Linked DNA regions of Iamia sp. SCSIO 61187. The protein of the gene in region 3 interacts with the protein of the main gene of each other region in a pairwise test. Links are inferred from orthologs where the notes say so. Each region holds a gene or a part of one and is shown on either strand. Other genes may lie near its edges.

Evidence for each region.
Region 1: the proteins of dnaE (region 3) and dnaX interact in binary tests that used the Escherichia coli proteins (3 or more experiments, as listed by UniProt). The link is inferred for Iamia sp. SCSIO 61187 from one-to-one orthologs.
Region 2: the proteins of dnaE (region 3) and HC251_RS02450 interact in binary tests that used the Escherichia coli proteins (3 or more experiments, as listed by UniProt). The link is inferred for Iamia sp. SCSIO 61187 from one-to-one orthologs.

Annotation. Positions count from the first base shown.
Region 1 is NZ_CP050948.1:4,785,621-4,788,739, reverse strand. What follows is about bases 7-2,979. They hold dnaX (DNA polymerase III subunit gamma/tau), read left to right. Parts: upstream 7-498; coding sequence 499-2,460; downstream 2,461-2,979. Other genes in these bases: HC251_RS23065 (YbaB/EbfC family nucleoid-associated protein), read left to right, coding at 2,489-2,968; HC251_RS23080 (IS256 family transposase), read left to right, coding at 7-150. In the rest of the region: more of HC251_RS23080, read left to right, coding at 1-6; recombination mediator RecR, read left to right, coding at 2,986-3,119. UniProt on the Escherichia coli protein: Part of the beta sliding clamp loading complex, which hydrolyzes ATP to load the beta clamp onto primed DNA to form the DNA replication pre-initiation complex.
Region 2 is NZ_CP050948.1:518,610-521,650, forward strand. The notes cover bases 32-2,926. They hold HC251_RS02450 (pyridoxal phosphate-dependent aminotransferase), read right to left. Parts: upstream 2,121-2,926; coding sequence 942-2,120; downstream 32-941. Other genes in these bases: HC251_RS02440 (nuclear transport factor 2 family protein), read left to right, coding at 32-136; HC251_RS02445 (nitrilase-related carbon-nitrogen hydrolase), read right to left, coding at 133-945; HC251_RS02455 (alpha-ketoglutarate-dependent dioxygenase AlkB), read left to right, coding at 2,269-2,926. In the rest of the region: more of HC251_RS02440, read left to right, coding at 1-31; more of HC251_RS02455, read left to right, coding at 2,927-2,946; HC251_RS02460 (hypothetical protein), read left to right, coding at 2,943-3,041. UniProt on the Escherichia coli protein: Shows aminotransferase activity with methionine and histidine as substrates, and to a lesser extent also with phenylalanine.
Region 3 is NZ_CP050948.1:2,178,644-2,183,014, reverse strand. The notes cover bases 12-4,236. They hold dnaE (DNA polymerase III subunit alpha), read right to left. Parts: upstream 3,848-4,236; coding sequence 212-3,847; downstream 12-211. Other genes in these bases: HC251_RS10500 (bacterial proteasome activator family protein), read right to left, coding at 3,995-4,236; HC251_RS10510 (hypothetical protein), read right to left, coding at 12-34. In the rest of the region: more of HC251_RS10510, read right to left, coding at 1-11; more of HC251_RS10500, read right to left, coding at 4,237-4,371. UniProt on the Escherichia coli protein: DNA polymerase III is a complex, multichain enzyme responsible for most of the replicative synthesis in bacteria. This DNA polymerase also exhibits 3' to 5' exonuclease activity. The alpha chain is the DNA polymerase catalytic subunit.

The DNA.
Region 1 (3,119 bases), 2.6 Mb from region 3 along the record:
GCCCGGCTCATCACCGCCGTGGTCGTCGAGACCCACGACGAATGGGCCGTCGCCGAACGCCGCTACCTCTCAGAAGCCTCCATGGCCAAGCTCTACGCCACCGCCGACACGACCGATCCCGAGGAGCCGCCCCTGGCCATCACCGCCTGAGCCACACTGATAGCCAGCGTCGAGGACCAGACCGACGCCGACCTACACCACCTCGCGGGACGCCAACCGTCAGCCGAGTGGCGTGGGTAGACGGGGGGCCTTGCGGTGACGAAGGCCGGCGCGCCCGCTACCCTGACCACCTCGCCCGCCCCCGCAGGGGCGGCCGGGTCCTGTGCGACCAGGCGCCGTGAACCGAGTCAGGGCCGGAAGGCAGCAGCTCTCAGCGGACCGCCGGGTGCGCCGCAGATCACCTGGCCGCCACCTGCGGGGGCGGGCCCTTCTCGTCGGGCCCCGACCTCACCCGAGGGCGGGACCAGCGGTGGGCCCGCCTCGGTAGAGTCGCCGCCGATGGCCCACCAGTCGCTCTACCGCCGCTACCGCCCGCAGCGGTTCTCCGAGGTGCGCGGCCAGGACACCGTCGTCGGCGCCCTCCGCGCCGCTGTCGCCGAGGACCGCGTCGGCCACGCCTACCTCTTCAGCGGGCCCCGGGGCACGGGCAAGACCTCGACGGCCCGGATCCTGGCCAAGGCGCTCAACTGCGAGGACCTCCAGGGCGGGGAGCCGTGCGGCGTCTGCCCCTCGTGCGTGGCCATGCAGGCCGGGACCTCCTACGACCTCCAGGAGCTCGACGCCGCCAGCAACAACAAGGTCGAGGACGTCCGGGCCCTCATCGAGCGGGTCGCCCTGGGCAGCCCCGGCCGGACCAAGGTGTACATCCTCGACGAGGTCCACATGCTGTCGGCAGGTGCGTCCAACGCCCTGCTGAAGACGCTGGAGGAGCCCCCCGACCACGTCGTGTTCGTGCTGGCCACCACCGACCCGCAGAAGGTCCTGCCGACCATCCGCAGCCGGACCCAGCACTTCGAGTTCCACCTCCTGCCGGCCGACGAGCTGGCCGACCACGTGCGGTGGGTCATCGCCGACGCCGGCCTCGACGTCGACGACAGCGCGGTGGAGCACGTCCTGCGCGCCGGCGGCGGCTCCGCCCGCGACACGCTCTCCTACCTCGACCAGGCCGCCGCCGGCGGGGTCAACGTCGACGGAGACCACGCCGAGGCCCTGGCCGAGGCGGTCGTGGCCGTGGACACCGCCGCCGCCCTGTCGGCCGTCGCCACCGCCACCATCGCCGGGCGCGACCCGCGCATCTTGGGCGAGGCCCTGCTGGCCCACCTGCGCGACGTGTTCCTCCTCCGCATGGGCGGCCCGCTGGGCCACCTGTCCGACGCCGCCCGGGGGCGGGTCGAGGGCTGGGCCGGCCGGACCACCGACCGGAGCGTCACCCGCGCCCTCGAGGAGGTCGGCGAGGCGCTCCTCGCCATGCGCCAGGCCCCGGACCCCCGCATCCCGCTCGAGGTGGCGCTGGTCCGCATCACCCGCTCGGCCCCCGCGGCCGGCGCCGGCGGCGACGGCGGGAGCGAGGCGCTCGAGGAGCTGGCGGGGCGCGTCGCCCGGCTCGAGGCCGCCGTCCGCACGGGAGGCGGGCCCGACGGAACCCGCGGCGGGGCCGAGGCGTCCGCGGGCCCGTCGGCGAGCTCGGCCCCGTCGCCGGCCGCGGCAGCGTCCCCGCCCCCGGCCGCCCCGACCCCGGCGCCCGCTCCGGCGACGGCGGCGCCCGAGCCCGAGCCGGCCGCCCCCCTGAGCACCGCCAGCGCCCGGGAGGCGGCCCGGGCGGCGATCCCCCAGGCGGCCAAGCGCGGGGGCGGGTCCTCGTCGCCTCGCCCCGGGCGGGCGCCCGCCGAAGCGCCGCCCCCGCCGCCGCGCCCGGCCGCGAGCCGTCCGCCCGCGGCCCCGCCCGCCGCCGCCCCGCCGCCCGCCGCCGAGCCGGCCGCCGAGCCCGAGGCGCCGACGGAATCGCCGGGCGCGGCAACCCCCGATGCCGCTCCCGCCGTCGCCGCCGAGGCCGGGCCCGACCTGGCCACGCTGTGGGCCGACCGGGTCGTGCCCGACGAGCTCCGGGGCATGACCAAGGCGCTCTACAAGCTGGGCCAGGTCGTCGGCGTCGACGGCGACTCGGTCACCATCGGCCTGCCCAACCAGGCCCACCTCGCCCGCTGCCAGGAGAAGAAGGCCGAGGTCGAGGCGGCGGTGGCCAAGGCCGCCGGCCGCCCCGTCCGGCTGGTGCTCGTCGTCGGGGGCGACGACGACGACGGCGCCGGCTCCTCGGGCGGACCCGGCGGGTCGGCCCCGCCGGGACCGGCCGCCGACGAGTCCATCGACCCCGCCGAGCTGGTGGACGCCCCCGCGCAGCAGCTCACCGGCGTCGACCGGGTGACCGAGGCCTTCCCCGGCGCCCAGATCGTCGAACCCTGATCTCCCCCGACCCGAACGAGGACGCACCATGACCGACACCCCACCTCCCGGCGACGACGAGGACGACGACGCCGGCCCCACCGCCTCCGGCCCGACGCTCCCCGCCCAGGCGACCGGTCCGGTCGCCGTGCCCGACCTCGTCGACGACGAGGACGACGACGACGACGACCCCTTCGGGCTGGGCGACCTGCTCGGCGGGGGCGGCCTCGACCTCGGCGGGCTCATGGAGCAGGCCACCCAGATGCAGCAGCAGATGGCCGAGGCCCAGGCCGAGGCGGCCCGCACCGTCCTCGAGGGCGTCGCCGGGGGTGGCGCGGTGAAGGTGACCGTCACCGGCTCGGGTGAGTTCCGGTCCGTCACCATCGACCCCGGCGCCGTCGACCCCGACGACGTCACCCTGCTCGAGGACCTCGTCCTCGCCGCCCTCCACGACGCCACCGCCCGCATCCAGGCCCTCCAGGCCGACGCCATGGGCGGCCTCGGCGGCATCTTGGGCGGCTCCGAGTGAGCCAGGCGGGAGAGTAGGTGGCCGTCTACACGGGGCCGGTGCAGGACCTGGTGGACGAGCTGGGGAAGCTGCCGGGCATCGGCCCCAAGTCGGCCCAGCGCATCGCCTTCCACCTGCTGCAGCTGCCCCGGGACGATGCCCTGCGACTGGC
Region 2 (3,041 bases), 1.7 Mb from region 3 along the record:
CGCCGCCCGCTACACCATGCGCGTCGGCCGCCGGAAGGGGCCCGACGTCGTCGTCGAGGTCGTCATGCTCGGCCACCTGGCGCCCGACGGGCGCCTCCGTCGGATCGACCAGCTCACCCGGTCGCTGGACCCCTAGCCCCGGCGGTCGGGGAGGAACCGGAAGCGGTCCCGGACGTCGGCCACCCGGGCGGCGGAGACGTCGGCCAGCAGGATCGACTCACCCCCGGCGGCCGAGGCCAGCACCTCGCCGGTCGGGTCGATGATGCAGCTGTCGCCTGAGTAGTCGAGCCCTCCGCCGGAGCCCACCCGGTTCACGCCGACGACGTAGGCCTGGTCCTCGATGGCCCGGGCCCGCAGGAGCGTGGTCCAGTGCTGGCGCCGGGTCTCGGGCCAGTTGGCCGGGAACAGGTACACGTCGGTGTCCCGGGCGACCTGCCACATCTCGTCGGCGAAGCGCAGGTCGTAGCAGACGAACAGGCTGAGCCGGAGGCCCTCGACCTCGACCGTCACCAGGTCCGTGCCGGCCCGGAAGTAGCGGTCCTCGCCGGCGAAGGTGAAGGGGTGGACCTTGCGGTACCGGTGCGTCGTGCCGTCGGGGCCGGCGAGGACGAAGGAGTTGTACGGCCGGCGGTCGTCGTCGGGGGCGTCGGCCGGGACCTCGGGGCACGAGCCGCCGACCCACACCCCGTGGGTGCGGGCCGCGTCGAGGAGGAACCGCGACGACGGGCCGCCCTCGGGCTCGCCCAGGTCGGGCTCCTTCACCGCGAACCCGGTCGAGAAGGTCTCGCTCAGGAGCACGAGGCCGGCCCCGGCGCCGGCCGCCGCCGCGACCAGGGGCCCGAGGTGCGCGAAGTTGGCCTCGCGGTCGTTCCAGGCGATGTCGTGCTGGACGGCGGCGATGCGCACGTGCCCCTCGGGGACGGAGGGCCCGGTCGGCGCGGTCATGGGGCCAACGTAGCGAGGCGACGGCAGGCCTCGTCGAGGACGTCGTCCTGCTTGCAGCAGGCGAAGCGGACCAGGTGGCGGCCGTTCTCGGGGCGGGCGTAGAAGACCTCGTTCGGGACGGCCACCACCCCGCAGAGCGCGGGGAGCTCCCGGCACAGGGCCATGCCGTCGCCGTCGGGGCGCACCGGGCGGACGTCGACGGTGGTGAAGTACGTCGCCTGCGGGTCGACCACGGCGAACCCGGCGGCGCGCAGCCCCTCACCGAGGCGCGCCGCCTTGGCCGCCATGGCCGGTCCGAGCCCGGCGAAGAAGGCGTCGTCGAGGCGCAGGCCGGTGGCGATGGCGGGCTGGAACGGACCGCCGCTCACGTAGGTCAGGAACTGCTTGGCGGCCCGGGTGGCGGCCACCAGCGGTGCCGGCCCGCACGCCCACCCGATCTTCCAGCCCGTGGTGCTGAAGGTCTTGCCCCCGGAGCTGATGGTCAGCGTCCGGTCGGTCATGCCCGGGAGGGTCGCCATGGGGAGGTGCACGGCGCCCGGGAACACCAGGTGCTCGTAGACCTCGTCGGTCACCACGATCAGGTCGTGCTCGACGGCCACCTCGGCGAGGACCGCCATCTCGTCGGCGTCGAACACCTTCCCCGTCGGGTTGTGCGGCGTGTTGAGCAGGAGGACCTTCGTGCGCGGCGTCACAGCGGCTCGCAGCTCTGCGGGATCGAACCGGTACGTCCCGTCCGTGGCGGGGGCGAGCAGCACGGGCGCGACCCGGGCCCCGGCGAGGGCGATGACGGCGGCGTAGCTGTCGAACATGGGCTCGAAGGTGACGACCTCGTCGCCGGCGTCGAGCATCCCGAGCAGGGCACCGGCCAGGGCCTCGGTGGCGCCGGTGGTCACCAGCACCTCGGTGTCGGGGTCGAGCTCGATGCCGTAGAAGCGGGCCTGGTGCTCGGCGACGGCGGTCCGCAGCTCGGGCGTCCCGGGCCCCGGCGGGTACTGGTTGGCGCCGCCGCGGATGGCGGCCACGGCGGCGTCGAGCACCGCCGGCGGCCCGTCGGTGTCGGGGAAGCCCTGGCCCAGGTTGATGGCGCCGGTCTCGGTGGCGAGGGCCGACATCTCGGCGAAGATCGTCGTCCCGAACCCGGCCAGCCTCGTCGTCAGCGGCTCCCGTGCGGACATCGTCGGGAGGCTACGCACCCGCACCGCCGCGGGCCGGCGTCCCCGCGGTTCTTGGTACGGATCGTGGGCTGGTGGGGCGTGATCGGTACCAGGAACGGGCTGACGGGCGGCCGTGCCGGCCGTGCGTCGGGGTCGTAGCGTTGGGACCGTGGACGAGGTCACGACGACGGGGACGACGACCTCGACGCTGCGGCGCGACGTGCGCTTCGAGCGGACGTGGCTCGACGAGGCGTCCTGGGTCGACGTGGCCCGCGGGGTCGTCACCGAGCCCGACGACCTCGTCGGTGCCCTCACCGAGAACCTGGCGTGGGGCGACGGCCAGGTCTTCCGCTACGACCACTGGGTCGACGTGCCCCGTCTGGGCGCCGGCTACCCGCTCGACCGGCCGCCGCACCCGGTGCTGCACGACGTGCACCGAGCGCTCCAGCACCGGTACGGCGTGCGCTTCGCCGCCCCCGCGGTGGCCTGGTACCGCGACGAGCGCGACAGCGTCGCCTTCCACCGCGACCGCGACATGAAGTGGCTCGACGACACGCGGATCGCCCTGCTCGTCGTGGGTGACCGCCGCCCGTTCGTGCTGCGGCCCCGGAGCAACCGCTACGCCCACGACCTCCCCGACCGGGGCGCGGTGGTCGACCTCGCCCCCGGGCAGGGCGACCTCCTGGTCATGGGCGGAGCCTGCCAGGCCCGGTGGGAGCACGCCGTCCCCAAGGTCGCCCACCGGGTCGGCCCCCGCCTGTCGGTGCAGTGGCGCTGGACGTCCCGCACCGGCCGGCAGGAGGTGGGCGGGTCCTTCGGCGACCCGGTCCACTTCAGCTCCCGGTGACCTGGCGCCGCGTCGTCGAGAGCCTGTGGGGGGGCACCGAGCGCACCACCGGCCTGCCCCCGTCGCCCAACGGGGCGTCGTCGTTCCACCTCGAG
Region 3 (4,371 bases):
CGGTGCAATCCTTGGTGTCGACCTCGATGGCCATGGCGTCGTTCGACCCCCGGGAGCGGGTGCAGTGGGCCTGACAAGTCCAGTCGCCCCAGCCTCCCAGCGCAAACCGAGCCCCTTCTCGGCCCCTCTCGGCCCCTTCTCGGCCGGGCCGGGCGCGCCGGCGCCGGGCGGCGGGGCGGGGGCCGGGCCCGGGGCCGCCCGGAGGGTGCGGTCAGACGCCGGCGAGGGCCCGCTCGGTGACGATGCACTCGGCGCCGAAGAGGGCCCGCAGCTCGCTCACCAGGCCGGCGCCGCGCTCGACCGACCACGCCGTCGGGAGCATCACCACCTGCTCGCCGACGTGGAGGTACACCTTCGAGTCGCCGGGGAACTTGACCAGGACGTCCTTGAGGTCCTTGACCTTGGCGTCGGACAGGACGTGGGGGGCGACCCGGACCCGGAGCGGCGGCGAGTCGGACAGGTCCTCGCACGGGCTGACCTCCATGGCGATCAGCTTGGGCTGGTCGTCGCGGGTGTCGAGCCGGGCCTTCATGGTGACGACGAGGTCGTCGGCCAGCAGGTGGCCGATGGTCTCGAACGTGCGGGGGAACACGGTGACCTCGAGGCTGGCCTCGAGGTCCTCGAGGACGAACACGGCCATGCGGTCGTTGGCCCGGGTGAACTTGTGCTGGAGGCTGGTGATGACGCCCCCGATGTTCACGACCCGCTCCCGCTCGCGCCCGTCGCGACCCCGGGTCACGGGTGGGGCGTCGACCACCTCGCCGGCCTCGACCGCCTCGGCCTGCTCGATGAGCTCGCGGATGGTGATCTCGGTGCGGCGCCGCAGGGCGTCCTCCAGACCCATGATCGGGTGGTCGGACACGTAGAGGCCGAGCATCTCCTTCTCGAAGCGGAGCTTGACGGTCTTGTCGAACTCGCGCTCGGGGATGGCGGGGCGGTCGTCGAACCCGCCGTCGCCGGCTCCCTCCGCCCCCCCGGAGAGCATGGTGTCGAACAGCGACATCACGCCCTGGTCCTCCTGGCGGCGCCGGGACACGGTCATGTCGATGATCGTCTCGTGGACGTCGAGGAGGCCCTGGCGGGGGTGGCCCATCGAGTCGAACCCGCCGGCCTTGATCAGCGACTCGATGGTGCGCTTGTTCAGCACGGCGAGCGGGACGCGGTCGCAGAAGTCGTAGAAGTCCGCGAACGGCCCGTTGGCGTCCCGCTCGGCGACGAGCTGGTCGACCAGGGCGGCGCCCACGTTCCGCACCGCGGACAGGCCGAAGGGGATGACCTCGGTGCCGTCGTCGAGCCGGGCCGGGCCGAAGTCCGCCTTCGACCGGTTGACGTCGGGCACGAGCACCGGGATCTTCGAGGTGCGGCACTCGTTGAGGTAGACCGCCGCCTTGTCGAGGTTGGTCTTGACGCTGGTCAGCAGGGCGGCCAGGTACTCGATGCGGTAGTTCGCCTTGAGGTAGGCGGTCTGGTACGAGACGAACCCGTAGCCGTAGGAGTGCGACTTGTTGAAGGCGTAGTCGGCGAAGTTCTCGATGATGCCGAACAGGTGGACGCCGAGGTCACGGCCGTAGCCGGTGGCCTCGCAGCCGTCGACGAACTTGTGCCGCTCGAGCTCCATCACCTCGCGCTTCTTCTTGCCGCACGCCTTGCGGAGGTTGTCGGCGTCGGCCAGCGAGTACCCGGCGAAGGTCTGGGCGACCCGCATCATCGCCTCCTGGTAGATCATCAGCCCGAAGGTGTCCTCGAGGATCTCCTTGGCGTCGGGGTGGAAGTACTCGACCTCCTTCCGCCCGTTCTTGATGTCGGCGTAGTCGTTGTGCATGTTCACGCCCATGGGACCCGGGCGGTACAGGGCCACGAGGGCGGCGATGTCCTCGAACGACGTCGGCGCCATGCGGCGGAGCAGCAGGCGGAGGCCGCCCCCCTCGAACTGGAACACACCGATCGAGTCGCCCCGGCGGAGCATGGCGTAGGTCGCCTCGTCCTCCAGCGGCGGATCGTCGATGTCGACGTCGATGCCCCGGAAGTCCTTGATGAGGGCCAGGGCGTCGGTGATGACGTCGAGGTTCCGCAGCCCGAGGAAGTCCATCTTGAGGAGCCCCAGCTCCTCGACGTTGTTCATCTCGTACTGGGTGACGACCGGCGCCTCCTCGAGCGTCTGCCCCGGCCCCGGCTTGCGCTGGATCGGCAGGTACTCGGTGAGGGGCTGGTCGGTGATCACCACGGCGGCGGCGTGGATGCCGTCCTGGCGGCGCAGGCCCTCGAGGCTCGTGGCCACGTCGACGACGCGGTGGACCTCGGGGTCCTCCTGATACATCTTCCGCAGCTCGGCGGCCCGCTGGTAGCCGTCGACGAACTTCTCGTGCTGCTCGAGGCAGGCGTAGAGCGGCGTGTCCCGCCCCATCACCAGCGGCGGCATGGCCTTGGCCACCTTGTCGCCGACGGCGTAGGGCAAGCCCAGCACCCGGGCCGCGTCGCGCACCGCGGCCCGGGCCTTGATGGTGGAGAAGGTGACGATCTGGGCGACGTGGTCGCGCCCGTAGCGCTCGGCCGCGTAGCGGATCATCTCGTCCCGGTACCGGGAGTCGAAGTCCATGTCGATGTCGGGCATCGAGATGCGGCTGGGGTTGAGGAAGCGCTCGAACAGCAGGTCGTACTTGATCGGGTCGATGTCGGTGATGCGCAGGCAGTACGCCACCGCGCAGCCGGCGGCGCTGCCCCGCCCGGGGCCGACCCGGATGTCCATGTCCCGGGCGTGCTTGATGAGGTCCCAGGTGATGAGGAAGTAGGCCGAGAACCCCATGTCGTCGATGACCTTGAGCTCGTAGGCGAGCCGTTCGACGACCTTGTCGGGCAGGTCGGCCCCCCACCGCTCCCGGGCCCCGGCGAAGGTGAGCTGCTTGAGGTAGTCGGTGTCCGACGCCACACCCTCCGGCAGCGGGAAGCTGGGGAGCTTGGAGTCGCCGAACTCGATCTCGACGTTGGCCCGCTCGGCCACCCACAGGGTGTTGTCGCAGGCGACCTCCAGGTCGCGGAAGAGGTACCGCATCTCGGCGGCCGACTTCAGGTAGTGGCCCTCGCCCTTGAACTTGAAGCGCTCGTGCTCGCTCTGGCTGATCAGGGCACCGGTCTGGACGCAGAGCAGGGCGTCGTGGCCCTCGGCGTCGGCGGCGTGGGTGTAGTGGCTGTCGTTGGTGGCGAGGAGGGGTGCGCCGATCCGCCTGGCGATCTCGACCAGCTGCGGGTTGGTGCGGTGCTGCTCGGGGATGCCGTGGTCCTGGAGCTCGACGAAGAGGTTGTCGCGCCCGAAGATCTCCTGGAGCCGGGCCGCCTTCTGGAGCGCCGAGGCGTGGTCCCCGGCCAGCAGCGACTGGAGGACGTGCCCGCCCAGGCACCCGGTGGTGGCGATGACGCCCTCGCTGTGGTCGGCGAGGGTCTCCCAGTCGACCTTGGGCTTGCGGTAGTAGCCCTCCATGAAGGCCCGCGACGCAAGCTGGATCAGGTTGCGGTAGCCGGTGTTGTCCTCGGCCAGCAGGGTCAGGTGGTAGTAGGCCTTCTTCCCGCCGTCGCCCTCGCCCCCGGTGTCGTCGACCTTGCCCCGCGTCTGGATCCGCTCGGACCGGTGCTCGTGGGCCATGTAGGCCTCGAACCCGAGGACCGGCGTGATCCCGTGGTCGCGGCACGCCTTGTAGAACGGCAAGACGCCGTACATGTTGCCGTGGTCGGTGATGCCCAGGGCCGGTTGGCCGTCGGCCGCGGCCGCCGCCACCACCTGGTCGATGCGCGAGGCCCCGTCGAGCATCGAGTACTCGGTGTGGGTGTGCAGGTGGGTGAACGAGTCGCCCACGGGGCCTCCTCGGGACCGGTGTCGCCTGGTCCACAGCGCCGTCCACAGGACCCGTCCACAGGCTGTGGACGAATCACATCGCTGTGGTTTGGGACGGTACCACGCGCCCCCGCCCGACCGCACCGGCGGCCGGGCGACGGGCGCCTCCTACAGGTAGGTCCCGGGCCCGGGCTCGCCCAGGGTGCCCGGGCGTCCACCGGGGACGCCGCTGGGGCTGGGCCCGCCCTGGCCGCCGCCCACACCGGGGCCGAGCTGGCGCCGCATGTCCTCGAGCTGGGCCCGGGCCGCCATCTGCTGGGCGAAGAGGGTGGCCTGGATGCCGTGGAAGAGCCCCTCGAGCCAGCCGACCAGCTGGGCCTGGGCGATCCGGAGCTCGGCCTCCGACGGCGGCTCGCCGTTGTCACCGAACGGGATGGCGACCCGGTCGAGCTCCTCCTTGAGGTCGTCGGACAGGGCCGACCCCAGCTCGTGGAGGGACGTCTCGTAGATCTCCCGCAGGCGGACGCGGGCGGCCTCGTCGAGGT